DNA from 3 places in the Pseudomonas sp. GW821-FHT03A09 genome. Region 3 is predicted to be linked to each of the others. Evidence: riboswitches for the same ligand, from Rfam matches in the RefSeq annotation. Region 3 holds a riboswitch; each other region holds the start of a gene.

Region 1 (10,081 bases), on a different contig from region 3:
TGGAATGCGTTCACCTGTGGGAAATGTGCCGGGGTGGGTTGAGTTGTGTGGTGGACTTCAAGGCCTCATCGGGGGCAAGCCCCCTCCCACATTTAGAATGCGTTCACCTGTGGGAAATATGCCGGGATAGGTTGAATTGTGTGGTGGATTTCAGGACCTCATCAGGGGCAAGCCCCCTCCCACATTTGGAATGCGGTCACCTGTGGGAGGGGGCTTGCCCCCGATAGCAGTTGCCCAGGCACTACAACTTATCGATATGCCAATATTCCAACTGCAACCCCATCGCCAGCTGTTGAGCCCTGCCCAACCTGATCGGCCCACGTTCGATATCCACCAGTAACCCCGGACACTCCAGCAACGGCAACCCGGCAACATCCTTAAGCCGCCCATCCGTAATCACCAACAACCGCTGCTGCTCGGCAGGATAGCGTTTGCGCCGCAGCGCCAACCAATGCCCAGCCTCGGTCAGCGCCGCCAGCAACGGCGTACCGCCACCGGCGCCCAACGGCTCCAGCCAACCTGAGAGGCTCTTCGCCGCTTTCAGCCCCTGCACCTGCCACTTGGGCGACTGCCCGCTGGCGGTCAACAACGCCATGCGCGCTCGCTGGCGGTAAGCGTCCTCGAACAGTTGGGCCAGCAAGCCTTTGGCGTCGCTTAATGCACGATGGCGACGCGTGGACGCCGAGGCATCGACAATCACCAGCCACAATTCATGGGCCGAACGGCTGCGCAGATGAAACAGCAAGTCCTCGCGCGCTTGCGGGCGACCACCGAGCAAGGTGCCCGGCCAATTGATCAAGCCCTGTTGAGCGCTACGTGCCCTGCCCTGTCTGCCTTTGTCCACTCGCCCTGCTTTGGGCCGGGCATCCGCCCCCGCGTCAAGTCGAGGGCGAATGCCTAGGGCTTTTTTGGCCAGGCAGGCACATCACGGCGAACGCCCGTGGGCAGTGCCGGTGCGGGCATATCGCCCCACTGGCCTTGACCGGATGAAGTATCGGACGGCTTGGGCGACTGGCCCTGATTGGATGGGCCGGCAGGCGGTGATTGCTCCTGACGGCGATGGCGCAAGGCAAATTCGGCCACGGCCTCAATATCTTCGTCGGCGATGGCATCAGCCCCCCGCCAAGCGGCGTGCGCCCTGGCGCCGCGCAGCCAGACAAGGTCGGCACGCAAACCATCGACACCCGCGGCAAAACAGCGTTCGGTAATCTGCGCCAAGGCCTGATCATCCAACGCGATACGGTCGAGCCGCGCCCGGGCCTGGGTACAACGTTCGCGCAAAGCAGCCTGTTGCTCAGCCCATTGCGCACAGAAGGTGTCAGGGTCGCTGTCAAAATCCAGTCGACGCCGAATGATCTGCCCGCGTTCGGTCGGCAAGGTCTGCCCGCTCAAGGCCACATTGAAGCCGAATCGATCGAGCAACTGCGGGCGCAACTCACCTTCCTCCGGGTTCATCGTGCCGATCAGCACAAAGCGCGCCGAATGCCGATGGGAAATGCCGTCTCGCTCGATCAGGTTGGTGCCGCTGGCGGCCACGTCCAGCAGCAGATCCACCAAGTGATCCGGCAACAAGTTGACTTCATCGACATACAACACCCCACCATCGGCCTTGGCCAACACGCCAGGAGAAAACTGCGCACGCCCTTCGCCCAGTGCAGCATCCAGGTCCAAGGTGCCGACCAGGCGTTCTTCGGTGGCGCCCAGCGGCAAAGTGACGAACTGACCGCTGGCCAACAGGTCGGCCAAGCCACGGGCCAAGGTGGACTTGGCCATGCCGCGCGGACCTTCGATCAGTACGCCGCCGATCTTCGGGTCAATGGCGGTCAGGCACAGGGCCAGTTTCAAGTCGTTGGCACCGACCACGGCGGACAGCGGGAAATGGGGAATATCAGTCATCAGCTGTCTTCTTCTATATCCAGCAACAGGTTTTCCAACGCCTCGCGATAGGCCCCCGGCTCCTGCCACAGACCACGCTGCTGGGCTTCGAGCATGCGCTCGGTCATGTCACGCAGCGCAGCCGGGTTGTGCTGCTGCACAAAAGCCCGGGTGTCAGGGTCAAGCAGGTAGGCGTCGGCGAGCAAGGCGTATTGATGATCATCGATCAGGGCCGTGGTGGCGTCGAAGGCGAACAAATTGTCCACGGTCGCCGCCATTTCGAACGCACCTTTATAACCATGACGTTTAACGCCGTCGATCCACTTGGGGTTGGCGGCCCGGGAACGGATCACACGGTTGAGCTCTTCCTTCAAGGTGCGGATCTTCGGCAAGTCCGGTTGGCTATGGTCGCCATGGTAGCTGGCGGCTTTTTCGCCACTCAGGGTTTCCACGGCAGCAAGCATGCCGCCCTGGAATTGGTAATAGTCGTTGGAGTCGAGCAGGTCGTGCTCGCGATTGTCCTGGTTCTGCAACACCGCCTGCACTTGGCTCAGGCGCTGGGCGAATTGCTCGCGGGCCGCGGTGCCTTCATCGGAGCCGCCATACGCGTAAGCCCCCCAATTGAGGTAGACCTCGGCCAAATCCTCGCGGCTTTGCCACAAGCGCCCGTCAATGGCGCCCTGCACGCCTGCGCCATAGGCACCCGGCTTGGCACCAAAGATACGCCAACCGGCCTGCTTGGCGGCGGCTTCTTCATCCAGGCCGGACTTGAGCAGCGCCTCACGCTCGCTACGCACCTTGGCTGCCAACGGGTTCATATCGTCCGGCTCATCCAACGCCGCGACCGCCTGCACCGCCGCATCGAACAGACGAATCAGGTTGGCAAAGGCATCGCGGAAGAACCCGGACACCCGCAACGTCACATCCACTCGCGGGCGATCCAGCAGGCTGATCGGCAGGATCTCAAAGTCATCCACCCGCTGGCTGCCGGTGGCCCACACGGGGCGTACCCCCATCAGCGCCATGGCCTGGGCGATATCGTCACCGCCGGTGCGCATGGTCGCCGTGCCCCACACCGACAGGCCGAGTTGACGCAGATGATCGCCGTGGTCTTGCAGGTGCCGCTCAAGTATCAGGTTGGCCGACTGGAAACCGATGCGCCAAGCGGTGGTGGTCGGCAAGTTGCGCACATCCACCGTGAAGAAATTGCGCCCCGTGGGCAGTACATCCAGGCGCCCACGACTCGGCGCGCCACTGGGGCCTGCGGGCACGAACCGACCATTCAGGGCATCCAGCAACCCGCGCATTTCTGCCGGGCCGCAGGCATCCAGGCGTGGCGCGACGACGATGCGCAGGCTTTCGATAACCGCCTTCACATCCTCCCACCCGGGCTCCTCCAACTGCTCAAGCGGACCTTCCAGCGCCTGCTCGATCAGTCGCGTCGCATACAGCTCCAAGCGTTCGCGGGTATCACCGGCGGTGCGCCACAATTGCGCGTCGATCTTCTGCAACACCTCCGGACGGCGCCCGGTCCAGGGCTCGGCCAAGGCACAATCGAGGGGATCGAAGCCCAAGTCGAAAGCCTTGGCCAGCACGCGCAACAGGCTCGATTGCGGGCCACGACCATCTCCGCGCGGGATGCGTAACAACGCCAGCAGCGTGTCGATACGCAAGCGGCCCTCGGGGGATTCGCCAAAGATATGCAGGCCGTCGCGAATCTGTGACTCTTTCAAGTCGCATAGATAAGTGTCCAGGCGCGGCAACCAGACGGCCGCATCCACGTCGCTGCCCAACTCCAGTTCCTGGTCGATACGGGTTTCGCGCACCAACTTGAGAATGTCTTTCTGCAGCTCCAGCGCACGGCGCGGGTCAAGCAACTGCGCCTCGTAGTACTCGTCCGCCAACAGCTCCAGGTTACGCAACGGGCCGTAGGTTTCGGCACGGGTCAGCGGTGGCATCAAGTGATCGATGATCACCGCCTGGGTGCGCCGCTTGGCTTGGGCGCCCTCGCCCGGGTCATTGACGATAAACGGGTAGATATTCGGCAGCGGCCCGAGCAATGCGTCGGGCCAGCAGTTTTCCGACAGGCCCACCCCTTTGCCCGGTAGCCATTCGAGGTTGCCGTGCTTGCCCACGTGGATAACGCCGTGAGCGCCGTAGGTGTGGCGCAACCAGAAATAGAAGGCGAGATAGCCGTGGGGCGGCACCAGGTCCGGATCGTGATACACCGCGCTAGGGTCTACTTGATAACCCCGCGCTGGCTGGATGCCGACAAACGTCAGGCCCAAGCGCAGGCCAGCGACCATCATACGACCGTCGCGGCACATCGGGTCGCGATCAGGCGCGCCCCAGCGCTCCAGCACGGCCTGGCGGTTGGCTGCGGGCAAGCCGTTGAACATCGCCTCATAATCGTCCAAGCCCAGGCTTTGGTGACAAGGGCGCTGGTCGAGGCTGTCCATGTCGTTGGTAACACCACCCAACAGCTCATGGATCAGCGCCGTACCACTGTCCGGCAGTGTCTGCGGCAGTGGATAGCCTTCAGCTTGCAACGCACGCAGGATATTCAGCGCAGCGGCCGGGGTGTCCAGGCCCACGCCGTTGCCGATGCGTCCGTCGCGGGTCGGGTAGTTGGCGAGCACCAGCGCAATGCGTTTGCTCGCATTCGGCAGCCGCGCCAGTTCGACCCAACGCCGCGCCAGTGCGGCGACAAAGTCCATGCGCTCAGGGGCGGCGCGGTAGCACACCACGTCCGACTGGCTGCGCTCGCTGCGCCAAGCCAGGTCTTTGAAGCTGATGGGCCGACTGATGATGCGCCCGTCCAACTCCGGCAACGCGATGTGCATCGCCAGGTCACGCGGGCCGAGACCTTGTTCGCTGGCCTCCCAGCCGGGCTGGTTGTCTTGGGCGCAGATCGCCTGGATCACCGGGACATTGCGGCGAAACGGGCGCAAGTGCGGCGCTTCGGGGCTGGATTGGGCAAAGCCGGTGGTATTCAGGATCACCGCTGCTCCGACGTCATTCAGCAGTTCCTCGACCACCGTGAGGCAGCCGGGCTCTTTCAGACTGGCCACCGCTATCGGCAACGGATTAAGCCCCGCCGCCTGCAAACGTTGGCAGAACACATCGATAAAAGCGGTATTGGCGGCCTGCAAATGAGAGCGGTAAAACAGCACCGCCGCCACCGGAAACTCAGCCTCCCACGCTATTTGCCAGTCATTGAGCCGGGCATTGGCTTTATGTGGGTGGTAAATCGCCGTACGCGGCAAGGTTTGCGGCTCGCTCCACGCGTAATCGCGGCCCAGGTAAGCACTGGCCAGGCAACGATAGAAATCCAGGGCATTGCCCAAGCCGCCCTGGCGCAGGAAGTGCCAGAGGCGGTCGCGCTCTTCCATACCGACGGTACTCAGGCCACTGAGTTCCGGGTCCGGGCGATCATCCCCCGGCACCAGGATCAGTTGCACGCCGCGCTCGGCCAACTCCACCAGGCGTTCGATGCCGTAGCGCCAATAACCGATACCGCCGTGCAGCGAAATCAGGATCACCTTGGCGTGGCGCAACACCTCATCAACGTACAGATCGACCGAAGCGTGGTTCTGTACCTGCATCGGGTTGGCCAGGCGCAGGCTGGGGTAATCCTCAGGCAACTGCTGAGCGGCCTCGGCCAACAGCGCCAGGCTGGAATCGCCACTGCACAGGATTACCAGTTCAGCGGGGGTTTGGCCTAAGTCGGCAATATTGTCATCCGAGACGAAACCACCGGGTTGGGTCCTGAGCAGGTGCATGGGTCAGACGCTGAGGGCAGCGCGCAGTTGCGCTTCAAGGCCCGCTGCGTCCAGCTCCTGGCCGATCAGCACCAGGCGTGTGGTGCGCGCCTCATCGGCGCCCCAGGCACGGTCGAAGTGCTTGTCGAAACGTGTGCCCACGCCCTGGATCAGCAAGCGCATCGGTTTGTTCGGGATGGCCGCAAAACCTTTGATGCGCAGGATGCCGTGTTGCACAACGAGCTGCGTCAGGGCGTCGAGCAGCAGCGCTTCGTCGGTTTGGGGCAGGTCGATGGAGATCGAATCGAAAGCATCGTGGTCGTGATCGTCTTCGCCTTCGTGATGATGATCATGATGGCTGTGACGAGCGTCGATATGCTCCTCAGAGCCTGCGCCCAAACCAATCAGCACGTCCAATGGCAGGCGACCGCTGCTGGCTTCGATGATCTTCACTGCTAGCGGCAGTTCTTCGGCGACTTCCAGGCGCACACGGGCCAGGTCTTCAGGGCTGATCAGGTCAGTCTTGTTGAGGATTACCAAGTCGGCACTGGCCAGTTGGTCGGCGAACAGCTCGTGCAGCGGCGACTCGTGATCCAGGTTCGGGTCGAGCTTGCGCTGGGCGTCCACTTGATCCGGGAACGCGGCGAAAGTGCCAGCGGCCACGGCCGGGCTGTCGACCACGGTGATCACCGCGTCAACGGTGCAGGCGCTGCGGATTTCCGGCCACTGGAAGGCTTGCACCAGAGGTTTGGGCAGGGCCAGGCCGGAGGTTTCGATCAAGATATGGTCGAGGTCACCGCGACGGGCCACCAACTCGCGCATCACCGGGAAGAACTCTTCTTGTACGGTGCAGCACAGGCAGCCGTTGGCCAGTTCGTACACGCGACCGTTGGCTTCTTCCTCGGTGCAACCGATGGAACACTGCTTGAGGATTTCCCCGTCGATACCCAGCTCGCCAAATTCGTTGACGATCACAGCGATGCGGCGGCCCTGGGCGTTATCCAGCATATGGCGCAGCAAAGTGGTCTTGCCCGAGCCGAGGAAGCCGGTAACGATGGTGACAGGGAGTTTGGCCAGTGTTTTCATCGGATGCCCTTTGGGGCGGGCATACGGGACGACAGGCCCTGCGGCAGCGCGCAGCAGCGGATTTCGTCACCGGATCACCCCGCCCGGTTGAATTGGAAAATCGGTTGCGAGGCAGGTCTCCTGGCTTGGGGCTTGCAGGTCTTGCGACCGGCGCTGGCTGCGCCTTCCCGCCTTATCGGCAGTGGCGTGGCAGTCAGCAGAACCCTTCACAGTTGCGGGGGCAGCCGCGGCTTGAACCGCGTTCCCTTCTTAGCTTCGGCCTGGGCCGAAGAACCTCGAGGGTGCAAGGCTACGCAGTGCTTGGGGGATGGTCAATGATGGGGTTGGCTGGTGTACATATCCGTTGCTGCGGTAACGGCCACTTAGGGTTCCGCTCTTACAGCGGCTCACTTTTTGAAAAGCGCAAAAGTAAGCAAAACGCTCTTGCCCCAACACTCGGCACCTCGCTCACGCTCGGTGTGCCCGTAATCCGACATGGATTTGGGGGGCCGCCGCCACGCGCCATCCATGGCGCGGGGCGGCTAAACCGGCATCCATGCCGGTTTACCCCCCAAATCCATGCCGAATTCCGGCCAGCGTGTTTGATGGGGCGCCTAAGATCAAAATCAAGATCAAAAACAGAGCAAAAGCCAGAGCAGCATCAGATCTGCTTTTCTGTGGGAGCTGGCTTGCCTGCGATGCAAACACCTCGGTGAATCAGGTACACCCAACTGATGCCATCGCAGGCAAGCCAGCTCCCACATTTGACCGAGATCGACAGTCAGAAACCGGTCAGCTCTAAGGCCGCCGCGCTTTTGCTTTTGATCTGGAGCGCCCCGTCAAACACGCTGGCCGAACGCAGGCTTGAATCCGTGGGCAACCCGGAGTGAGGGCACACCGAGCCTAGGCGAGGTGCCGAGTGTTGGGGCAAGAGCCCTTTGGTTACTTTGGGACTTTTCCAAAGTGACCCGCCGTAAGGGCGGAACCAATAGTAGCCGTTACCCAAATAACGGATATGTACACCACCACCAAAAACCACATCCCAATTGACTCCCCTCCCACCCCCATGCTCTCCTACACATCTTGTTTCGGGTGCCCTGCAAAGGGTGAAACGGGAAACCGGTGACTCATGTTCACATGACAGTCCGGTGCTGCCCCCGCAACGGTAAGCGAGCGAAACGTCATATCCACTGTGCCAAACGGTATGGGAAGGCGACGTTTTCAGGCATTGAGCCCCTCGCAAGCCCGGAGACCGGCCCGAAAAAATCAGATAACAAACCCGCGGTGGGCGGGCGCTGTTCGAAACCCTGCGGGCCTGGCTCGCGGGGTTTTCATGCGCTCGTTTCGCCCCGAAAACCCAAAGGGACGCGCCATGTCGATCATCAGCAGCACTTCGCACACCGCCAGCAGCACTTCTACCCTGAGCCAACGCCTGACCGCCGCCATCGGTGCATCGATCCTGGGTGCGTGCCTGGTGTACTTCGCGGGTTTCTCCCATATCGAAGCGGTGCATAACGCCGCCCACGATACCCGCCACAGCGCCGCGTTCCCGTGCCACTGAGACCTGCCGACATGATCAAGCGTATTGCGCAAACCGCAGGTTTCACGGGCCTTTTGGCCGCCCTGCTGCTGACCTTGCTGCAAAGCTTCTGGGTCGCCCCGCTGATTCTGCAGGCGGAGACTTTTGAAAAGGCCCCGGCCGCTACCGAAATACACGAGCACGCCGAAGGTGCGGCCGCACATACCCACGACGCTGAAGCCTGGGAGCCGGAAAACGGCTGGCAGCGCGTGCTGTCCACCACCGGTGGCAACCTGGTGGTCGCGGTAGGTTTCGCGCTGATGCTGGCCGGCCTCTATACCTTGCGCGCCCCCACCCGCACCGCCCAAGGCCTGCTGTGGGGCCTGGCGGGTTACGCAACCTTTGTACTGGCGCCGACCCTGGGCCTGCCGCCAGAGTTGCCGGGCACTACCGCAGCGGACTTGGCGCAGCGCCAAATCTGGTGGATCGGCACGGCTGCGTCTACCGCCGTTGGTATTGCGCTAATCGTGTTCGGCCGAAGCTGGCTGCTGAAAGTGCTGGGCGTGGCGATCCTGGTCGTGCCCCACGTAATCGGCGCACCGCAACCGGAAGTGCATTCGATGCTGGCTCCAGAGGCCCTGGAGGCGCAGTTCAAGATCGCGTCGCAACTCACCAACGTGGCGTTCTGGCTGGCCCTGGGCCTGATCAGCGCCTGGTTGTTTCGACGTAATCGCGATGGTCAGTATTCGGCATGACCTTGGTGGTTGGCCTGGGTTGCCAGCGAGGTTGTGAAGTTCACACCTTGCTGGCGCTGTTTGACGACGCCTTGGTCACGGGCGGTATCGAGCGCCAACAGGTCACGGCGCTGGCAAGTATCGATAACAAACAGAATGAACCGGGATTACTGGCACTGGCCGCGCTGCTGGACCTGCCTTTGCAGTGTTTCAGTGCGCAACACTTGGCGACGTTTGAAGACCGCCTGAGCCACAGGTCCGAAGTTGCCTTTGCCCATACCGGCTGTTACGGCATCGCCGAAAGCGCCGCCCTGGCCCTGGCCGAACACCTGGCCAACGCACCTGCCCGCCTGTTGATTAACCGCAGAAAATCCTCCCAGGCCACCTTTGCATTGGCGTGCGCCGGCTGAAATCCCGATAATTGCCCGTCAGATCATGAGCATTTTTCATGCTCGCCCGTTTTTCAACAGGAACTCCCCATGACCGTCTACTTCATTGGCGCAGGCCCCGGCGACCCGGAATTGATCACCGTCAAGGGCCAGCGACTGATCCGCAGCTGCCCGGTGATCCTCTACGCGGGCTCGCTGGTTCCAGCAGCGGTGTTGGAAGGTCATCAGGCGCAAACGGTGGTCAACAGTGCCGAGCTGCACTTGGAACAGATCATCGACCTGATCAAGGCGGCCCACGCCAAGGGCCAGGATGTGGCGCGCGTGCACTCGGGTGACCCAAGCCTGTATGGGGCGATTGGCGAGCAGATCCGCTATCTGCGCGAGCTGGGCATTCCGTTCCAGATCATTCCTGGGGTCACCGCCGTGGCGGCATGTGCGGCGCTGCTGGAAACGGAGCTGACCCTGCCGGACATCGCCCAGAGCGTGATCCTGACCCGCTACGCCGACAAAACCAGCATGCCCGCTGGCGAAGACTTCGACAGCCTGGCCCGACATGGCACGACCATGGCGATTCACCTGGGGGTCAACCACTTGGAGAAGATCGTCGCCGCACTGCTGCCGCACTATGGCGCGGATTGCCCGATTGCTGTGGTGCACCGGGCGACGTGGCCGGATCAGGATTGGGTGGTCGGAACGCTTACTGATATTGCCGAGAAGGTCGCCGCCAAGGGGTTTCGG
Region 2 (10,081 bases), 260 kb from region 3:
CTTGACCTGGATTTGTACTTCATCCGCCTGGGGTGCAGGCACATCAACGTCTTCCAGTTGCAAGACGCTTGCGTCGCCGTAGGCGTGAATCCTGACAATACGTGCCATGTTGACCTCGGTGTTCATCAATGAGGCGTTCAATTTAGGCGTTGGTTGCGCAGGGATAAAGGCCTAGGATGGCGCAACACTAGAAACAACGGGTTTCCAATGGACCGCCTGACCTTGATGGCCACGTTCGTTAAAGCGGTGGAGCTGGGCTCGTTCAGCGCCGTGGCGGATGAGCTCAACCTGTCGCCGCAGTTGGTAGGCAAGCAGGTGAAAATGCTTGAACAGCACTTGGGTGTATCGCTGCTCAACCGCACTACACGCAAGCAAAGCCTCACCGATTTTGGCCGTACGTTTTATCAACGCGCCAAGCTGATCCTGGCCGACATGGACGCCGCCGAAGAAATGGCCGCCGTGACCCGTGGCGTTCCCAGCGGGCGCCTGCGCATCAATGCCCCGGTGACGTTCGGCGTGAGTACGCTGTCGCCGCGCTTGCTGGAGTACATGGTCAAGTACCCGCAGGTGGCGGTGGACCTGACCTTGTCCAACGACATCATCGACTTGGTCGAAGACGGCTACGACGTGGTATTTCGCATCGGCGAACTCACCGACAGCGGCCTCAAGGCCTTGCCCCTCAGGCCGTATCAAATGCTGCTGTGCGCCGCTCCAGCTTACCTGGCGCGGCGGCCGCCCCTTCTCACACCGTCGGACCTGCAAGAGCATGAATGCCTGGCGTTCGCCTATTCCGACGGGCGTTCCCACTTGCATTTCGAGGGACCGGGCGGGCCTATTGACGTGCCGATTACAAGCCGTTTGACGATTAATCAGGGCGACCCGCTGCTCTCGGCCGCCGTGGCGGGGTTGGGGGTGGTGTTGTTGCCGCTGGAGCTGGTCAACGACGCGCTGCGCAAGGGCACTTTGGTCAACGTGTTGCCGGAATACCATGTGCCGGTATCACCAATGAACCTGCTGTACGCGCCGGATCGTCGCTTGACCCCGAAATTGCGCAGTTTTGTGGATTTCGTAAAGGCGACGTTTGGTAGGGAAGGGCGCTGATCGGCGCCGAACCTACGGCTGCGTCGCGTGGTCAGAACTTTGTTGATACGCTTGATACCGCTCACTTCAGGCTCCCCAGGAGCAGCCATGAAAACCCTACGCACCGCCTTTCCGGGCGTTTTCCCGCGAGGCACCGCCAGCGAATCGGAAACGGCCTTGTCGGACATCGAATTCCTGCACCGCATCAGCCTGGACCTGATCGGCGAACAGGACCTCGAAGCCCTCTACGGCAAGATCGTCGATGCTGCCGTGTCCATTACCGGTTCGCAGTTCGGCACCATGCAGTTGTTATGCCCCCAGGGGCATGCCGGCGGGCACGGCGGCGAGCTGCAACTGCTCTGCTCTCGTGGCCTGCCGCCCGAAGCCGTGGGGTTCTGGCAGTGGGTGAGCCCCGTGGCCTACAGCAGCTGCACCATGGCCCTCAAACTCGGCCAACGCGCGATCATTCCCGATTTTGAAGAGTGGGCCGACATTGCAGATACCGAAGATCTTCTGGCGTTTCGCCGAGCGGGCATTCGCGCCGCGCAAACGACCCCGCTGCGCTCCCGCGACGGTCGCCTGCTTGGCATGATTTCCACCCACTGGAGCCAACCGCACCAGCCGTCCGAACGCGACCTGCGCCTGCTCGACATCCTTGCACGCCAGGCCGCCGACCTGCTTGAGCGCACCATCGCGGATGAAGCCCTGCGTGATGCCCAGACCCAATTGCGTGCCCTCAACGAAACCCTTGAGCAACGCGTGGCTGAACGCACCGCGCTGTTGATGCAGGCCGAAGAGAAGCTGCGCCAGTCGCAAAAAATGGAAGCCGTCGGCCAGCTCACCGGAGGCCTGGCCCACGACTTCAACAACCTGCTGGCGGGCATCTCCGGTGCCCTGGAGCTGATGAACCGGCGCATTGCCCAGGGCCGCCTCAGTGACGTCGACAAGTACATGGTCGCCGCCCAAGGCTCGGCCAAACGCGCCGCCGTGCTCACCCAACGGCTGCTGGCCTTCTCTCGCCGGCAAACCCTGGAGCCCCGCGTCACCAACGTCAACAGTTTGATGTACGGCATGGCCGAACTGATCCAGCGCACTGCCGGGCCTGGTGTGCAAGTCGAAACCGTCGGAGCCGTGGATGCCTGGGCAGCGTTTGTCGACGCCAGCCAATTGGAAAACGCCTTGCTCAACCTGTGCATCAACGCCCGCGACGCCATGCCTGAAGGCGGCAAGATCACCCTGCAAACTGCCAACCACTGGCTCGACCACGCCCCCGCCCGCACCCACGACCTGCCCGAAGGTCAATACCTGTGTCTGAGTGTCACCGACAATGGCACCGGCATGCCGCCCGACGTGATGGCCCACGTGTTCGAACCCTTCTACACTACCAAGCCCATCGGCCAAGGTACCGGCCTGGGCCTGTCGATGATCTATGGTTTTGCCCAGCAGTCCGGCGGCCAAGTGCACCTGCATTCCACCGAAGGTGTTGGCACCTGTGTGTCCCTCTACCTGCCACGCCATCACGGCGCCGCGCCCTTAGACGAACTCCCCCTCGGACAAGCCGAGATTGAAGGCGCCCAACATGGCGAAACCATCCTGCTGGTGGACGACGAATCCACCGTGCGCATGCTGCTCGCCGACGTGCTCGGTGAACTCGGCTACACCGTCATCGAAGCCGCCGACAGCGCGGCGGGGCTGAAACTGTTGAGGTCGGACGTGCACATTGATTTGCTGGTGACCGACGTCGGGCTGCCGGGCGGGATGAATGGCCGGCAGATGGCGGAAGCGGGCATGGAGTTGCGGCCAGGCTTGAAGACGCTGTTCATTACCGGCTACGCCGAAAACGCGGTGATGGGTTATGGGCAACTGGCGGCGGGAATGGGTGTGTTGACGAAGCCGTTTGCGGTGGAGGGGCTAGGGGGGCGGGTCAGGGAGCTGTTGGGGCGGTGAGGTCCGCCCCACGCTGTTCATGCAAACACGCGCGCGATAAAGGCCTCCAGGCCTTTCTCCTCCAAGATCTCGACAGAGAAATGCCCAAAACGCTTGGGCAGCCAAATGATGCGCGTGCCGGACGGTGACTGCAGATCCTCCAGGGCCAATGGCCGGCCGTTCTCATCCTGCGGCTGGACCCCCTCGGCGATCAACTCGGCATAGGCCACCTCGATATCAGGTGTGGTGTAGCAATGCCGGTAAATCATTCCTTCGCCGTGCTTATCCAGCAGCTCCCGCAGGTTGCCCGCCAGTGGTTGCACCAGCATGAAACGCTCCTGGCCCATCAGCGCCACTGCATAGCGCACATGCAAGCCACCGCGTTCCCACACTTGGGTGGTGGAGATCCTGGCTTTGAGGATTTTCGCGTAATACGCACAGGCCTCTTCGAGATCTTCTACCAATACATCGACGTGACTGAACTTCAGCTCCATGGCTTGCCCCGGTTGAATGTTGATTTACGCGACAGTAGCCGATTTACAACTATTAACGTATTCCCCACGCCGTTCGAGCTAGCGTATTCACGCGCATCCCTTTTCCGTGAACTCGTGACCATGAAGCTACGTGCCGTTGCCTCAACATTACTTGCCTTCGCCGCATTGCAGCCGTCTCCAACCCAGGCGGCGCCCACTATCAGCCACGTCGCCATCTACCGTGGCCCGGCGGGTTGTGATGACTGCTCTGAAAACGTCAAAACCGCCCTGTTGCACTTCAACCCGAACGTCCACATCGACTTCGTCGGCGCGAAAGAGTCGATCGACATCACTCCGCAAAACCTCGCCCGCTATGACCTCTATGTGCAACCCGGTGGCGGCCAGGACATTCCCGGCGCCCTGGCCAGCCTGGGCGACGCACGGGCGCAAGCCATTCGTGACTATGTGGCCAAGGGTGGGCGCTACCTGGGGCTGTGCATGGGAGCTTACCTGGCGGATGACAGCAACCTGGGTTTGATACCGCAAGACCTGGACTCCGAAGCGGGACGGCCCGAGTTTGAAGTGAAAGGGGTTGATGATGCGGCGGTGCGGGTGGTGTGGGATGGGCAACCGGATAACGTGTTTTATCAGGATGGGCCATACTTCCCGCCGGCTGATGCGGCGTCACCCTATACGACGATTGCGACTTATCGGGATGGCGATGTGGCGGCGGCCCGGTATACGTACGGGAAGGGTGTGGTGGTGTTGAGCGGGCCGCATCCAGAGGCGGGGCGGGAGTGGTTTGAGAAGGCGGGGATTGGGGTGGGTGAGAGGCCGCGCGGGGAGTTGTTTGGGGTGTTGGTGCGCGAAGTCGAGCGATAAGGCTGGAAAGCAGAACTTTATTTCCAAACAGGTCTAACATGCCAACCCCGGCAGTGGTTCCACGCGCTACCGATCCTTCTTCTTATAGGTATCGCCATGTCCATCGACCAAATTTCCCTTCCCAAGGGTGTAGGCCCTCACGCCGCCAAACTCCTGGATGCCATCACTGGCGCCTCTACCCATGAAGAACTCAACCGCGCCGGAGGCAAGGCTGAAGGTTTTGTGCTGGGGCTGGAATCCACCAAAGCCATCAAAAGCCAGATCGCCGAGTCGTTGTATGTGGCCTACGACGACGCGGCGGGCAATCGGGCAGTTGAATTGAAGGGCTGATCGTCAGCCAGGGCTGGACCCTTCTTGAGGGGCGAGCAAAGGATTGCCGTTACGATATCTTGGTCAAAGAATACAAGGGCCCCAAGGACGATTTACTTATCGAGGTGAAGAGCAGCGCAGATCCATCGCAAGTTCGGATGGCGATTGGTCAGGTCTTCTCCTATTGGCACCGGCTTATAGGTCCTTCGGAGAGTTGTCATACCGCGATTGTGCAGCCGACACGGCCTGACAGTGAGACCGAAAAACTGTTGAAGTGGCTGGATATCGGGCTCTTATGGCTGGAGAACGAAAAGCTGCACACATCCACTGAGTGGCAAGGGGATTTTGTCGCCTCCATTCCTTCCAGGGGCTAAACAGTCAACTGGCTTAAGGGGGACTGTCATCATGGGTGGGTTACAGTCGGTCGCTTACACCGTAGATGAAGGAGTCACCATGACATTGACCGTCAAAACCTTGCTCGAACTGGCCATGGCCAACCCCATCAATGCTGAAATCACAGCGCGCCTGCCTGACCTCTGCGTGTCCCAATGCATGCTCACGGCAGGCTGTCTGTTCCAGGCGGTGTGGAATCATCAATCGAACCTTCCCGCCGCCCAGGGAGTAAAGGACTACGACGTTTTTTACTTCGATACCGACCTGTCCTACGATGCTGAAGACAAAGTGATCCGCGCCGCTGAGCAGCTGTTTCAGGACTTGGGCGTCAACGTCGAGGTCAAGAACCAGGCGCGGGTTCACCTGTGGTACGCCGAGCGGTTTGGCCGGCCTTATCCGCAGTTGCACTCGGCCAGACAGGGCGTTGACCGTTACCTGGTAGCGGGCACGTGCATCGGGCTGGAGATTGAGACGGGTGAGGTGTATGCGCCGTATGGGTTGGCGGATGTAGAGCAGGGTGTACTGCGGATTAACCCCCTGCACCCGGAGCCTGAGTTGTTCGTGCAGAAGGCGCGCAGTTATCAGGCGCGCTGGCCGTGGCTCAGGATCATTGATGAAAATCTGCGGTGAACTATCCCTAAGTGGCCTCTCCAGGACCTCTGTGGGAGCTGTCGAGCTTTAGCGAGGCTGCGAAGGCGGCGGCACTGCCAATGAATAGGTTGCCTGCCCCACATCTGAGCGGTGCTCCATCAGTCAACTTGGGCGTAAGCGCAGGATCTGCGCTCCGTCGAACGGGTCTGTCAGGTAATGCGCCTGCACCCCGAATGTGTCCTGCAAGCGTTGTGGCGTCAGTACCTGCAGCGGCTTGCCCAGCGCCACCAAGTGCCCGCGATCCAGCACGGCCAGGCGATCGCAGGTCAGCGCCTGATTCAGGTCATGCAGGGCAATCAGCGTGGTCACCGGCAACGCTTGCACACCTTTCAAGATTGCCAGCTGATGCTGGATATCCAGGTGGTTGGTTGGCTCATCCAGTAGCAGAATCTGCGGACGTTGCGCCAGGGCGCGGGCGATGTGCACGCGTTGGCGTTCACCGCCGGAGAGGCTGCGCCAGGCGCGTTGGCCCAGGTGGGTGGCGTCTACGTCATGCAGTGCCTGACTTACGATGGCATGGTCTTCGCCGGACCACGGGCTCAGTGCCGACAGCCAGGGCGTGCGCCCCAGGGCCACAGCGTCGAACACGCGGATGGCGTCGTCGGTGTCGGCTTGTTGCTCCACCATCGCCAGTTGCTGCGCGATGGCGCGGCGTGACAGTTTGCCCAGGGGCTGGCCGCCCAACCGTACTTCGCCGTTGGCCGGTGCGCGCAAGCCGGCGAGCAGCTTGAGCAGGGTGGATTTGCCGGAACCGTTCGGCCCGACGATGCCCAGGGTTTCGCCCAACTGAACGTCAAGGTGAATGTCATGCAGCAACTGGGCCTCACGCACTTTGAAACCCAGGCCGGTGCAACTCAAGACATTCATCGCGCGTTCCTCCGGCCGATCAGGATCAGCGCAAACACCGGCGCGCCCACCAATGCTGTGACCACCCCGACCGGAACCACCTGGCCTTTGATCAAGGTGCGTGAAAGGACGTCTGCCGCAATCAGGAACAGCGCGCCACCCAGGGCACTGGCCGGCAGCAAGCGCGAATGTCCAGTGCCCAGCAGCAGGCGCACGGCATGGGGAATGACCAGCCCGACAAAGCCGATGGAGCCGACAATCGACACCATCACCGCCGTCACCAGCGCCGCACAACCCACCAGCACGAACTGCACGCGGCGCACCGGGATGCCGAGGGACGCCGCCGAGTCCGTGCCGAAGGTGAATGCATCCAGCGCACGGCGATGCCACAGGCACACCGCCAGGCCCAAGACCGCCACGGGCATCGCCAGCCACACTGACGGCCAGCGCACGCCGCTGAGGTTGCCCAGCAGCCAGAACATGATGCCGCGGGCCTGTTCGGAGCTGGCCGACTGGGTGATCAGGAAGGCGGTGAGGGCATTGAACAACTGCGAACCGGCAATACCGGCGAGGATGATCTGCCCGGTGCCACTGGCCGAACCGCTGGCGCGGGCCAGCAGAATCACCAAGGCAAACGCCGCCATGGCGCCGACGAACGCGCCCGCCGACAGCGAAATCAAGCCGCCGCCCACGCCGATCAACGCCACCAGCACGGCGCCAGTCGACGCACCGGCGCTGATGCCGAGCAGGTACGGGTCGGCCAGGGGGTTACGCAGCAACGACTGTAAAATCACGCCGCAGGTCGCCAACCCGGCACCGCAGGCGGCGGCGACTAGGGCGCGGGTCAGGCGGTAGTTCCACACCACGCCTTCGTCGATGGGGTCCAGCACATAGCCGGCCGCCCACAGTTTGTTGGCGAGCACCTGCAACACCACCTGCGGTTCGATGGCGGTTTCGCCGATGGCCACGCCAGCAAGGACCGCGAGCAGTAGCAGGGTGAGGGCGAGCAGGGTACGGATCATTGGGGCAGGTCGTAGCCGTCGATCGCGCCGGCCAGTTGTTCCAGGCCATCGAACATGCGGATGCTGGCTTGCAGGGCCAGGGCGTCAATAATGATGATGCGGTTGTTTTTCACGGCGTCCATGTTGCGAGTCACCGGGTCGCTGTGCAGGAAGGCGAGTTTCTTTTCATGGTCGTCGGCGGGGTAGCGGCGGCGGTCCATGCGGGCGATCACCAGGAAGGTCGGATTGGCCTTGGCCAGGGTTTCCCAGCCGACGGCGGGCCACTCTTCATCGGACTGCACCACGTTGTGCAGGCCCAGGGTTTCCAGCATGAACTCCGGAATACCTTTATGACCGGCCACGTACGGATCGCTGGCCATTTCGGCGCTGGAGAACCACACCAGTGCGCTGGCTTGCTTGAGGCCTTTGCTCTGCGCGGTGGCGACCGATTTGGCCAGGCGCGCCTTGAGCGTGTCGTTCAGTTGCTGGCCGCGGTCCTGTACGTCGAAGATCTGCGCCAGTTGGCTGATGCTTTTATAGATCGTCTCGATGCGAAACGGCTCAAGGCGCGTGCCGTCGGCGCCCACCAGGTTGTCCTTGCCTTCGCAGTCGGAGGGCAGCAGGTAGGTGGGGATTTTCAGTTCATGGAATTGCTCGCGGGTACCGACCACGCCCTGCGGCCCGACCACCCATTCCAGCTCGGCGGCTACCAGTTGCGGGCGCTTGGCGATCACGGCTTCGAAGCTCGGCTCGTTGCTGGCCAAGCGCTCGATCTTGTCGTTCTGCGCCTGGAATTGAGGCAGTACGTTGTTGAACCACAACGAGGTACCGACCACTTTGTCCGCCAGGCCCAGGGCGTAGAGCATTTCGGTGGCGGCCTGGCCGATGGTCACGCTGCGGGCGGGAGCTTGTTGGAAGATGAGGTGGCTGCCACAGTTTTCGACGGTCAGTGGGTAGTGGGTGGGCGCGGCCTGGGCCAAGGCACAGAAGCCTACGCCGGTGAGCAGGGCGGTAACGCGTGGCAGCATGGGGCATCTCCGTTTGAACCGTACAAGGAGCTGGGGAGGCACGGTTTGGAAATACAGCCATGAACGCTGCCGATGGGGCAGGGCAAGGATGTCCTTCCCGGACACCCCGCCGGTTAGTGATCTAGCTGGGCCGGCAGGTCTCCTGACTGATGCGTCGTTGCCTCGCTCCGGCCTTCCCGAGCATGGCTCAGTGGCAGTGTGGAGCAGGCTCAGCACCTACAGTTGCGGGGGCAGTTCCGATTGACGCGATGGGGCCGCGCTTCGGATTCCCTATTAGTCCCGTTTGGGAACCGGCGCGGTATGGTAGTCGATCAGGACGAGGCGACATAGCCCAAGGTGCGCTTGTTCAGACGCGAATGTCCTCAAGGCCTTGGATCAGCGCTTCGATCCGCGTGCCGGTGGCGCGTTCTTCGTTGCTGAAACCATCGTAGTCGGCCAGGTTGGCGAAGCGGATGCCGGTCAGGCGCTCTATCTGGATCACGCTGCGCTGGTAGGTCCTGAGTTGACCGAATACCAGGTCGAGCTGATCCAGTTCGCGGATTTGGTCGATCATGTAGGCGCTGGCAGAGGGTTTGCCGTCGTCGTTGAGGTAGGCGACGACTTTCCAGAACGCTTGGGGAATTTGAACGCCTCGGTACACACGGTCACCCGCGGCAAACACCGGACCGGTAAACACCGTGGCGCGGGCTTTCCAGCGTTGCGTGTTGTCCAGAATGTAATCTTCGAGTTCCAGCCAGGTCTTCTGGTTGAACCCACTCATCTGTGGCGAGCAGTTGGTGAAATGGAAGGTGTCGGCGTTGGCGGTCTGGGCGTCGTCGCCCCAATTGGGGTCTTGTCGGCGGACCAGATGACCACGATCCAGGCCGTTCTTGGCATACAGCTCGTCGCCCACCTGGGCACTGTTGGGCAGGCGACCATCGTAGGCCCAGCTGTCGTTGCGGCGGATGATGTCTACCGACCGGCCTCCGTCGATATTGACGCCCACATACAGTGCGAGCCGCTTGGAGCGTGACATCGTCACCGAGAAGTGCGTGTAGTCCAGGCGCTGGCCGCCACCGTCCAGTGTCTGAACGTCACCTGCGAGGGTTTCCTCCACCGTTGGCCATGGCACTACGAAGCTGCCGAGAAAGTCGTCTGCGTAGCCGCGCCGGTCTTTCAAATCTTTGGCCGAGGTAACGCGGGGCGCCGCCGCCCTGGCTTCCATGAGGCTGGGGCTGGGCATGATCAACGGGCGTAAATCGCCGAGTCTGGGGCGGTGGGCAAGGTCGATTTTGGCTTTACGTGCTGGCATCGGTGAGTCCTCCTCGGATAAACGCGACTGCAACATAGCTTGATGACAATTGAAGGTACGCGTTAACCCTCGGGGGCTATCCTGAAACAGTCTCCCGGACGTTCACCGCACGCCAAAAGGAGCCAGCCAATGTGTGATCGCCATTTGCGTAACCCTGTTTTCTGCTTGATTCCGCCCTACATGCTCGACCAGATCGCGCGC
Region 3 (10,081 bases):
GCCGTCAAGCCTGGGGTAAGCACCGAGCAATTGCTGGAAGTGCAGGGCATGAACCTAGAGCGCTATGCGGCTCTGGGCCATCTGCTGGAGCCCTTTGGTGGCCAGCCGCAACTTGTGGAGGGCAACCGCATTGTGTATCGCGTCAATGGCAGTGCCGATCAGTTGCGTACCCAGTTGAGTCTGGCCAGGTTGCAGGAAGTGCCGGCGGGTGAAGCGCCGGTCCAGCAACCGGTGGCAGACGGCACACAGCCACCGGTTGCTGCCGAGCCGCAGGCGCAGCTACGTTTTCGTTGGTAAGTGTTCTTCCTTCTTCTATATAGAAGAAGGAAGCCAATAACAGATGGAGTGATTTATGGCGGATACGCGTCGTTGGGTGTGGCTTGGCGGGATTGTCCTGCTGTGCGTTTTTGTGTTCTTGCTGCATTCGATCCTGACGCCGTTCCTGGTTGCGTTGCTGCTCGCTTATCTGTTCGATCCTGTGGTGGATCGCCTGGAGAAGGTTGGCATGTCTCGGACCTGGGGCGTGGTGACGGTGTTTGCACTGTTCACGTTGATCATCACGGCATTGGTGCTGGTATTGGTGCCGATGCTCGCCAAGCAGTTGTTCCGTTTGTACGAACTGGCGCCGCAGATGCTCGACTGGCTGCAGCACACGGCAATGCCGTGGGCCCAGGCCAAGCTGGGGCTGGCGGATGGCTTCTGGAAGTTTGACAAGGTCAAGGCGGCAATCACTGAGCATATGGGGCAGACCACCGATATTGTCGGTGTGGTGCTCAGCCAGGCCACGGCCTCCAGTCTGGCGCTGATCGGCTGGTTGACCAACCTGGTACTGATCCCGGTGGTGGCGTTCTACTTGCTACGCGACTGGGACATCATGATGGTCAAGATCCGTAGCCTGCTGCCGCGCGACCGTGAGGAGCGCATCGTGTCTCTGGCAGAGGAATGTCATGAGGTGCTTGGCGCTTTCGTGCGGGGCCAACTGCTGGTGATGCTGGCGCTGGGGATTATCTACGCGGCCGGTTTGATGGCGATTGGCCTGGAGCTGGGTCTGTTGATCGGCTTGATCGCGGGGTTGGCGGCTATCGTGCCGTACATGGGCTTTGTGATCGGTATCGGTGCGGCACTGGTGGCTGGGTTGTTCCAGTTTGGTGGTGACTTGTACCCGATGCTGGGGATTGTTGCCGTGTTCATGGTCGGTCAGGCCCTGGAGGGCATGGTGTTGACGCCGTTGCTGGTTGGCGACCGGATCGGCCTGCATCCGGTGGCGGTGATCTTTGCGATCCTGGCGGGCGGCGAGCTGTTTGGCTTTACTGGCATTCTGCTGGCGTTGCCGGTGGCGGCGGTGATCATGGTGCTGGTGCGTCATGTTCACGATTTGTACAAGGATTCGGACGTGTACACGGGGGTTGAAGACCCCGAGCTGTAATCACTGAATCACAAACCCGGCCTCGGCCGGGTTTGTTGTTTCTGGGGGGGCGGGGTGTCAAACAATTTGCGCAAATCATCAAGAGTTAACGCAAACCTTTGATTTTGCTTATGGTCTGCTGCATTGTGCGCCCGGCGTCACGGGTATAAACTTTGCAAACTTTACACAGAGGCCACTAGCGGTTCGTTTGGAGCCGTTCAGTCAGCATGAAACCGATTCAGCTGCCCCTAGGTGTGCGTCTGCGTGATGACGCCACCTTTATCAACTACTACCCAGGCGCCAATGCCGCTGCACTCGGCTATGTCGAGCGGCTCTGCGAAGCCGACGCTGGGTGGACGGAGAGTCTGATCTATCTGTGGGGCAAGCACGGCGTGGGGCGTACGCACCTGTTGCAGGCCGCGTGCCTGCGTTTCGAACAGATGGGCGAGCCGGCGGTGTATTTGCCGTTGGCTGAGTTGATGGATCGCGGTATCGGCATCTTCGATCACCTGGAACAATACGAGCTGGTGTGCCTGGACGATCTGCAGGCGATTGCCGGCAAGGCGGACTGGGAAGAAGCGTTGTTTCACCTGTTCAACCGCTTGCGCGACAGTGGCCGACGCTTGTTGATTGCCGCCTCTACGTCGCCGCGTGAGCTGCCGGTGAAGCTGGCCGACCTTAAATCACGCTTGACCCTGGCGCTGATTTTCCAGATGCGGCCTTTATCTGACGAAGACAAACTGCGTGCCTTGCAATTGCGCGCATCCCGTCGCGGCCTGCACCTCACCGACGAAGTCGGTCACTTTATCCTCACTCGTGGCACTCGTAGCATGAGCGCGTTGTTCGATTTGCTCGAACAGCTCGATCAGGCCTCTTTGCAGGCCCAGCGCAAGCTGACCATCCCCTTCCTCAAAGAAACCCTCGGCTGGTAGCCAGCCCAGTCATTTCGGGGGCTTCGGCATATTTCAGGCGCCAGAAAACCTGCGTTTTGGCCGGTTTGACCACGCAAATGGCAGGTATGGGGTGTTAAGGGCTTAGATGTCATGGTCAAAACAAGAAGTCACATAGATCACGATTGAATTTGCAAATCGATGTGATAGAAGGCATAGTCTCGACTTCTTTACACATCAGCCACGGTCGTGCCCATGCTAAATCGCTTCGCACCCCTCGTGCCTCTCGCACTCGTTACCCTGTTGTTTGGTTGCGCCACCCACACTCAAAACGTGGCTGAGCAGCAAAAACCAGCACAACAGTCCCAGGCAAAATTCGTAGCATCGCAGTCTTCCACTGTTTATCAGGAAGAGATCGCTACTGAAAAAGAACTGGCCAACTTCGCCGGCAACAAGCCTTACCAGCTTCCAGTTCTGGCCGACAGCATTCTCGAACGCGGCATGTCCCTGATCGGTACCCGTTACCGTTTCGGCGGTACCTCTGAAGCCGGTTTCGACTGCAGCGGTTTCATCGGCTACCTGTTTCGTGAAGAAGCTGGCATGAATCTGCCACGCTCGACGCGCGAAATGATCAACGTGGATGCACCGTTGGTCGCACGCAACAACCTCAAGCCGGGTGATCTGCTTTTCTTTAGTACGGCTGGCCGTGGTCGTGTCAGTCACGCCGGTATCTACTTGGGCGATAACCAGTTTATCCACTCCAGCAGCCGTCGCAGTGGCGGTGTTCGAGTCGACAACCTGGGTGACAGCTACTGGAGCAAAACCTTCATCGAAGCCAAGCGCGCACTCGCCATGGCCCCGACTACGGTTACCGCTAGTAAGTAAAGTTAAAGTGATACTTGAAGTTTGACGTGTAAGCGCTAGAATCCCTGGATATTGTTGGAATCCGTTCGCGCGAGCTTAGCTTGCGCGTTCTGGTTTTCAGCGTTCGGCAGCGAAAAGCCGCATCCAGACCAGGATTGTTCTGCCCATGTCGACCTCAGCCCGCCTCATTTTGCTGGTTTGCGCCGCGCTCCTCAGCGCCTGCGCCAGCCGCCCGCCACCCGCTCCTGTGGCCGTCAAGCCCAAGCCGGTGTTCAACTACTCCACACAGAGTTTCTCGCCTGCTGCCGAAGACGTGCTCTTCCGCGCGCTGGGCCTGGTTGGCACGCCTTATCGCTGGGGCGGCAACACGCCGGATTCCGGATTTGATTGCAGTGGCCTGATCGGCTTTGTCTACCGTGATGCGGCGGGCATCTCGTTGCCGCGCACTACCCGTGAACTGATCGTGATGCGTGCACAGAATGTCAGCGAAGAGAATCTGCAAACCGGTGATCTGTTGTTCTTTGCCACGGGTGGCGGTTCACAGGTCAGCCACGCCGGGATCTATGTGGGAGAAGGCCGTTTCGTCCATGCGCCGCAAACCGGCGGTACGGTGAAGCTGGATACTTTGTCCAAGGCGTATTGGCAGAATGCCTATCTCAGCGCCAAGCGCGTGTTGCCGGGAAATCTGGCGCGTAATCCTTAAGTTACAGATAGATCAAAATGTGGGAGAGGGGCTTGCCCCCTCCCACATTGGTTATGCGGTTTTTATTTGGCCGCAGAAACCCGCCACACCTTATTCCCCACATCGTCCGCCACCAGCAAGTCCCCCTGCTGATCGATCACCACGCCCACCGGCCGGCCCATGGCTTTCTCGTCTTTATTGAGAAACCCGGTCAGCACATCCAGCGGCTGCCCCTTGGGCTGGCCGCCCTCGAACGGTACGAAGATCACCTTGTAGCCACTGTGCGGCTTGCGGTTCCACGAACCATGCTGGCCGATAAACGCGCCGTTGCTGAACTGCGCCGGTAGTTTGTTACCTTCGGCAAACGTCAGGCCAAGGGAGGCGGTGTGCGGCCCCACGGCATAGTCCGGGGCAATGGCCTTGGCGACCAACTCTGGGTTCTGCGGTGAGACGCGTACGTCCACATGCTGGCCGTAGTAACTGAAGGGCCAACCATAAAAGGCGCCATCCTTGACCGAAGTGATGTAGTCCGGCACCAGATCGCTGCCGATTTCATCGCGCTCGTTCACGGCCGTCCACAGCTTGCCACTCTGGGGTTCCCATGCCATGCCGTTGGGGTTGCGCAGGCCGGAAGCGAAGATGCGGTGCTGGCCGCTGGCGCGGTCGACTTCCCAGATCGCCGCGCGGCCTTGTTCCGCCTCCAGGCCGTTTTCGCCAACGTTGCTGTTGGAGCCGACGCTCACATACAACTTGCTGCCGTCCTTACTGGCCACCACGTTCTTGGTCCAGTGATGATTGAGGGTGCCACCCGGCAAGTCGACTACCTTGATGCCCGCTTCCTTGATTGTGGTTTCGCCAGGCTGGTAGGGAAAACGCAGCAGTTTGTCCGAATCCGCCACATACAGATCGTTACCGACCAAGGCCATGCCGAACGGTGAATTCAGATTCTCCAGGAACACCGTTCGGGTCTCGGCAACACCATCGTGGTCGGCATCGCGCAGCAGCGTGATGCGATTCGGACTCGGCACGCCAGCACCGGCGCGGCCCATGACTTTCTCCATCACCCAGCCCCGAATGCCCTTGGCGTCGTCCGGCTTGGGCGGTGCGTTGGTTTCCGCCACCAGCACGTCACCATTGGGCAGCACATACAGCCAGCGCGGGTGATCCAGGCCCTCGGCAAATGCCGCCACTTGGATGCCCGCAGCGGCCGTCGGCTTGGCGCCGTCGGGCCAGCCAATCGCTGGGGCGATATTCACGGTGGGGATCAAGGTTTTGTTCGGTTCCGGCAGTTTGGGTGAGGGCCCGGTGCCGTCGGAAACCTGCAAGGTAGAGCTTTCCCCGCAGGCGGCGAGGGTGCCGGCGAGCATGATCAGTAAGGCCAGTCTGGTTTTATGCATGGTTTTCTCCTTAATACCTGTATGGGTAGAGAAGCACGGCGCCCCAATGGTTCAAGTGGCAGGCCAGCTTTAATTGACGCTCCACCCCCAACCCACTAACCTTCGCGGCTTGTTCCAGGTGCTCTGTGACCCAGGGGTCGACAGAGTGAAACAGGGAAGCCGGTGAGTGAGCGCACTTGTACACAGTGCTGCCGCGATCCCGGCGCTGCCCCCGCAACGGTAAATGAGTCAAAGCGGTGCTGTTTGCCACTGTATCTACATGATATGGGAAGGCGCGCCGTCGGCCTGCGCGCCACTCATGAGTCCGGAGACCGGCCTGGTTCATCCAACAGCATCACGGTGGGCGATGCTTGGCTGTCTGTTTTGTCTTTTTCCTGCCCGCCGTTTTTGTCCAGCCCCAACGGAGAGCTGCCATGACCGATTCCCCCGACCGCGACGAACGCCACCTGGCACGCATGCTGCGCAAAAAAGCCGTGATCGACGAGCGTATCGCCAATTCCCCCAACGAATGCGGATTGCTGCTGGTGCTGACCGGCAACGGCAAAGGCAAGAGCAGCTCGGCGTTCGGCATGCTCGCCCGCGCCATGGGCCACGGCATGCAGTGCGGTGTGGTGCAGTTCATCAAAGGGCGCAGCAGTACCGGCGAAGAGTTGTTCTTCCGCCGCTTCCCCGAGCAAGTGCGCTTCCATGTGATGGGCGAAGGCTTTACCTGGGAAACACAAGACCGCCAGCGTGACATCGCCGCTGCCGAGGCTGCCTGGGCGGTTTCTCGCGAACTGCTGCAAGACCCGGCCATCGGCTTGGTGGTGCTGGATGAGCTGAACATCGCCCTCAAGCACGGCTACCTCGACCTGGATCAGGTCCTGAGCGACCTGCAGGCCCGCCCGCCCATGCAGCATGTGGTTGTCACCGGCCGTGGCGCCAAGCCTGAGTTGATCGAAATGGGCGACACCGTCACCGAAATGGGCATGCTCAAGCACGCGTTCCAGGCCGGTATCAAGGCACAGAAGGGCGTCGAACTTTGAATCAGCCACGTCATTGCCCGGCCGTCTTGATCGCCGCACCGGCGTCCGGCCAGGGCAAAACCACCGTCACCGCCGCGCTCGCCCGTTTGCACCGCAACCTGGGGCGCAAGGTGCGCGTGTTCAAATGCGGGCCGGATTTTCTCGACCCGATGATTCACGAGCGCGCCAGTGGTGCGCCGGTGTATCAGTTGGACATGTGGATGGTCGGCGAGCAAGAAAGTCGCCGTCTGCTATGGGAAGCAGCGGGAGAGGCCGACCTGATCCTGATCGAAGGCGTGATGGGCCTGTTCGACGGTACGCCATCCAGCGCCGACCTGGCCCGCCACTTCGGTGTGCCCGTGCTCGGGGTGATCGACGGTACCGCCATGGCCCAGACCTTTGGCGCCCTGGCCCTGGGCCTGGCACGCTATCAGCCGGACTTGCCGTTCGCCGGGGTGCTGGCCAACCGCGTCGGCACCCAGCGTCATGCGCAACTGCTCGAGGGCAGTCTGACTGAAGGCCTGCGTTGGTACGGCGCGCTGTCCCGGGAAACCGGGATCGAGCTGCCGAGCCGTCACTTGGGCCTGGTACAAGCCAGTGAATTGAATGACCTCGACGTGCGCCTGGACGCCGCCGCCCAAGCCTTGGGCAGCAGCTGCGAAGTGGCGTTGCCGCCGCCGGTGACCTTCGCCGCCCCCGAGGTGACAGAGGCCGAGCCGTTGCTTGCGGGTGTGCGGATTGCCGTGGCCCGTGACGAGGCCTTCGCCTTTACCTATGGCGCCAGTCTCGACGTGCTGCGGGCGATGGGTGCCGAGCTGCGCTTCTTTTCACCGATTCACGATTGCGAATTGCCCGACGCCGACAGTCTTTATTTACCTGGCGGTTACCCGGAGCTGCACCATCAGGCGTTGTCGGAAAATACACCGATGCTTGACGCCATCCGCGCCCACCATGCTGCCGGCAAGCCTTTGCTCGCCGAGTGCGGCGGCATGCTCTACCTGCTTGATTCGCTCACCGATGTCGACGGCAACCGCGCCGAGTTGGTTGGCCTGCTGCAGGGGGACGCGGTGATGCAAAAGAAGCTGGCGGCCTTGGCCCTGCAAAGTGTCGAGTTGCCGGAAGGCGTGTTGCGCGGCCACACCTATCACCATTCCCTGACCAGCACCGAATGGCATCCGATTGCCCGCGGCCTGAGCCCCAACGGCGGGCGCGGTGCCGAGGCGGTTTACCGACAGGGTCGGATGACCGCGTCCTACGTGCACTTCTATTTCCCGTCCAACCCGACGGCGGTGGCCGCTTTATTTGCGCCCACGCTTGAGACCGCTATCGCAGGTAAGCCAGCTCCCACATCGACAGCGTTCACATCTCTCAATGTGGGAGCGGGCTTGCCCGCGAAGAGGCCATGACTGACAACGCATTCCCCGAAGCCGACCGCCAGGCCGTCTACCGCGCCATCGCTGAACGCCGTGACATGCGCCACTTCAGTGGTGGCTCTATCGCCCCTGAGTTGTTGCACCGCTTACTCCAGGCCGCGCATCAGGCCCCTAGTGTCGGCCTGATGCAACCCTGGCGGTTTATCCGCATCAGCGACCGCCCACTGCGTGGGAAGATTCAACAGTTGGTGGAAGAAGAACGCGTGCGCACCGCCGAGGCACTGGGCGAGCGCTCTGACGAATTCATGAAGCTCAAGGTCGAAGGCATCCACGACTGCGCCGAGGTCTTGGTGGCGGCGCTGATGGATGGCCGCGAGCGCCATATCTTTGGGCGCCGTACCTTACCGGAAATGGACATGGCGTCGTTGTCCTGTGCGATCCAGAATCTGTGGCTGGCAGCTCGCGTCGAAGGGCTGGGCATGGGCTGGGTCTCGCTGTTCGAGCCCCAGGCCCTGGCCGACCTGCTGGGCCTGCCGCCCGGTGCCAAGCCCCTGGCAGTGCTCTGCCTGGGGCCGGTGGCCGAGTTCTATCCGGCCCCGATGTTGCAGCTCGAAGGCTGGACCGAACCACGGCCACTGAGCGACATGCTGTATGAAAATGTGTGGGGAGTTAGTCAATGAGTGTGGCCTTGCTGTGTGTCGCTGCGGTGGCGCTGGATGCGTTGCTGGGTGAGCCCAAGCGTTGGCATCCGCTGGTGGCGTTCGGCAATTTCGCCGGGCGCATCGAGCAGCGTTTCAATACCGGGGGGCGAGGCTGGCGCAGCCACGGCGTGACCGCGTGGTTTATCGCCGTGGTGCCGCTGACCGTGTTGGCCACCGCGTTGTCATGGGCGCCTTACATCGGTTGGGTGCTGGAGATTCTGGCGTTGTACTGCGCACTTGGCATGCGCAGCCTCGGCGAGCACGTGATTCCCGTGGCCCAGGCGTTGCGCAGTGATGACCTGGAACAAGCGCGCAAGCGCGTGAGTTACCTGGTGAGTCGCCAGACCAGTGAGCTGGACCGCACGGAAGTCGCCCGCGCCGCCACCGAGTCGGTGCTGGAAAACGGTAGCGACGCGGTGTTCGCCGCGCTGTTCTGGTTTGTGGTGGCCGGTGTGCCAGGCGTGGTGCTCTATCGCCTGAGCAACACCCTGGACGCCATGTGGGGCTATCGCAATGAGCGCTTCGAGCGCTTCGGCTGGGCGGCGGCCAAGATCGACGATGTACTCAACTATATTCCTGCGCGCCTGGTAGCGTTGACCTACGCGCTGCTCGGTAAAACCCGACTGGCGCTGAAATGCTGGCGCACCCAAGGGCCCACCTGGGACAGTCCCAACGCTGGTCCGGTGATGGCGGCCGGGGCGGGCGCATTGGGTGTCGAATTGGGTGGCGCGGCGATCTATCACGGTGAATTGCATCAGCGTCCGCAGTTGGGTGAAGGCCCGGCAGCCGATGCCGACTCCATTGACCGTGGCTGGCAGCTGGTACAACGCGGCGTATGGTTGTGGCTGTTGATTCTCTGCGCGGGGGCGCAATTCTATGCTTGAGCACGGTGGGCGGCTGCGTAAGGCCGTGATTCAGTATGGGATTGCCGAAGCCGATTGGCTCGACCTGTCCAGTGGCCTGGCGCCCTGGCCGTGGCCGATCCCTGAGATCCCGATGCGGGCATGGGCGCGCTTGCCGGAAACCGATGATGGCCTGGAAGCGGCGGCCAGCGAGTATTACGGCGCCCCCCATGTATTGCCTGTGCCGGGCTCCCAGGCGGCGATCCAATTGCTGCCACGCCTGCGTCGTACGGGCAAGGTCGGCGTGCTGTCGCCGTGCTATGCCGAACACGCCGAAGCCTGGCGCCGTGCCGGTTACGTGGTGCGCGAAGTGCAGGAGCAGGAAGTCGACTTTTTCCTGGATGGCCTCGACGTACTGGTGGTGGTCAATCCGAACAATCCCACGGGTCTGAGCCTGACGCCGCAACGCCTGCTGGACTGGCATTCACGTCTGGCCCAGCGCGGCGGCTGGTTGGTGGTGGACGAAGCGTTCATGGACGTCACCCCACAACTGAGCCTGGCGAACCAGGCCCATCATGTCGGGCTGATTGTGTTGCGTTCGTTCGGCAAGTTCTTTGGCCTGGCCGGTGTGCGCCTGGGGTTCGTGCTGGCCGAACGCAAATTGCTCAAGTTGCTGGCCGAACAGCTCGGCCCCTGGGCCGTCAGTGGGCCGACGCGGGTGCTCGGTCAGGCATGCCTGCGTGATACCGTCGGACACGCGCGTCAGCGCCAGCGTTGCATCGACGCCGGCCAGCGCTTGTTCGAGCTGCTCGAAGGCCATGGCTTTCAACTCCACGGCGGCTGCGCTTTGTTCCAGTGGCTGATCACACCCCATGCCGAACGCATGCATGAGTTCATGGCTCAACGCGGCATCTTGCTGCGCC

The links. A riboswitch is a leader RNA that binds a small molecule or an ion and turns the genes downstream of it on or off. The one in region 3 is predicted to bind cobalamin.
Positions count from the first base shown of each region.
Region 1: linked by a shared signal. The riboswitch ahead of cobW (cobalamin biosynthesis protein CobW) and the one ahead of cobO (cob(I)yrinic acid a,c-diamide adenosyltransferase) in region 3 are both predicted to bind cobalamin.
Region 2: linked by a shared signal. The riboswitch ahead of AC07V4_RS07940 (ABC transporter substrate-binding protein) and the one ahead of cobO (cob(I)yrinic acid a,c-diamide adenosyltransferase) in region 3 are both predicted to bind cobalamin.

Region 1 is NZ_JBWKUX010000010.1:136,064-146,144, reverse strand. It holds gene AC07V4_RS19195 (vWA domain-containing protein) at 242-844, opposite strand; gene AC07V4_RS19190 (magnesium chelatase ATPase subunit I) at 898-1,896, opposite strand; gene cobN (cobaltochelatase subunit CobN) at 1,896-5,657, opposite strand; gene cobW (cobalamin biosynthesis protein CobW) at 5,661-6,722, opposite strand; cobalamin riboswitch at 6,816-7,015, opposite strand; cobalamin riboswitch at 7,775-7,976, shown strand; gene AC07V4_RS19175 (CbtB domain-containing protein) at 8,074-8,262, shown strand; gene AC07V4_RS19170 (CbtA family protein) at 8,274-8,975, shown strand; gene AC07V4_RS19165 (cobalamin biosynthesis protein) at 8,972-9,364, shown strand; gene cobM (precorrin-4 C(11)-methyltransferase) at 9,434-10,081, shown strand, end outside.
Region 2 is NZ_JBWKUX010000004.1:9,853-19,933, reverse strand. It holds gene AC07V4_RS07985 (zinc-dependent alcohol dehydrogenase family protein) at 1-108, opposite strand, end outside; gene AC07V4_RS07980 (LysR family transcriptional regulator) at 208-1,101, shown strand; gene AC07V4_RS07975 (ATP-binding protein) at 1,189-3,027, shown strand; gene AC07V4_RS07970 (VOC family protein) at 3,045-3,500, opposite strand; gene AC07V4_RS07965 (BPL-N domain-containing protein) at 3,621-4,361, shown strand; gene AC07V4_RS07960 (hypothetical protein) at 4,458-4,691, shown strand; gene AC07V4_RS07955 (nucleotidyltransferase family protein) at 5,124-5,693, shown strand; gene AC07V4_RS07950 (ABC transporter ATP-binding protein) at 5,817-6,581, opposite strand; gene AC07V4_RS07945 (FecCD family ABC transporter permease) at 6,578-7,582, opposite strand; gene AC07V4_RS07940 (ABC transporter substrate-binding protein) at 7,579-8,589, opposite strand; cobalamin riboswitch at 8,705-8,899, opposite strand; gene AC07V4_RS07935 (DNA/RNA non-specific endonuclease) at 8,936-9,880, opposite strand; gene AC07V4_RS07930 (M4 family metallopeptidase) at 10,010-10,081, shown strand, end outside.
Region 3 is NZ_JBWKUX010000004.1:273,829-283,909, reverse strand. It holds gene AC07V4_RS09185 (DUF2066 domain-containing protein) at 1-297, shown strand, start outside; gene AC07V4_RS09180 (AI-2E family transporter) at 353-1,426, shown strand; gene hda (DnaA regulatory inactivator Hda) at 1,633-2,337, shown strand; gene AC07V4_RS09170 (C40 family peptidase) at 2,551-3,180, shown strand; gene AC07V4_RS09165 (C40 family peptidase) at 3,326-3,862, shown strand; gene AC07V4_RS09160 (PQQ-dependent sugar dehydrogenase) at 3,925-5,238, opposite strand; cobalamin riboswitch at 5,338-5,572, shown strand; gene cobO (cob(I)yrinic acid a,c-diamide adenosyltransferase) at 5,652-6,263, shown strand; gene AC07V4_RS09150 (cobyrinic acid a,c-diamide synthase CobB) at 6,260-7,648, shown strand; gene bluB (5,6-dimethylbenzimidazole synthase) at 7,645-8,295, shown strand; gene cbiB (adenosylcobinamide-phosphate synthase CbiB) at 8,292-9,200, shown strand; gene cobD (threonine-phosphate decarboxylase CobD) at 9,193-10,081, shown strand, end outside.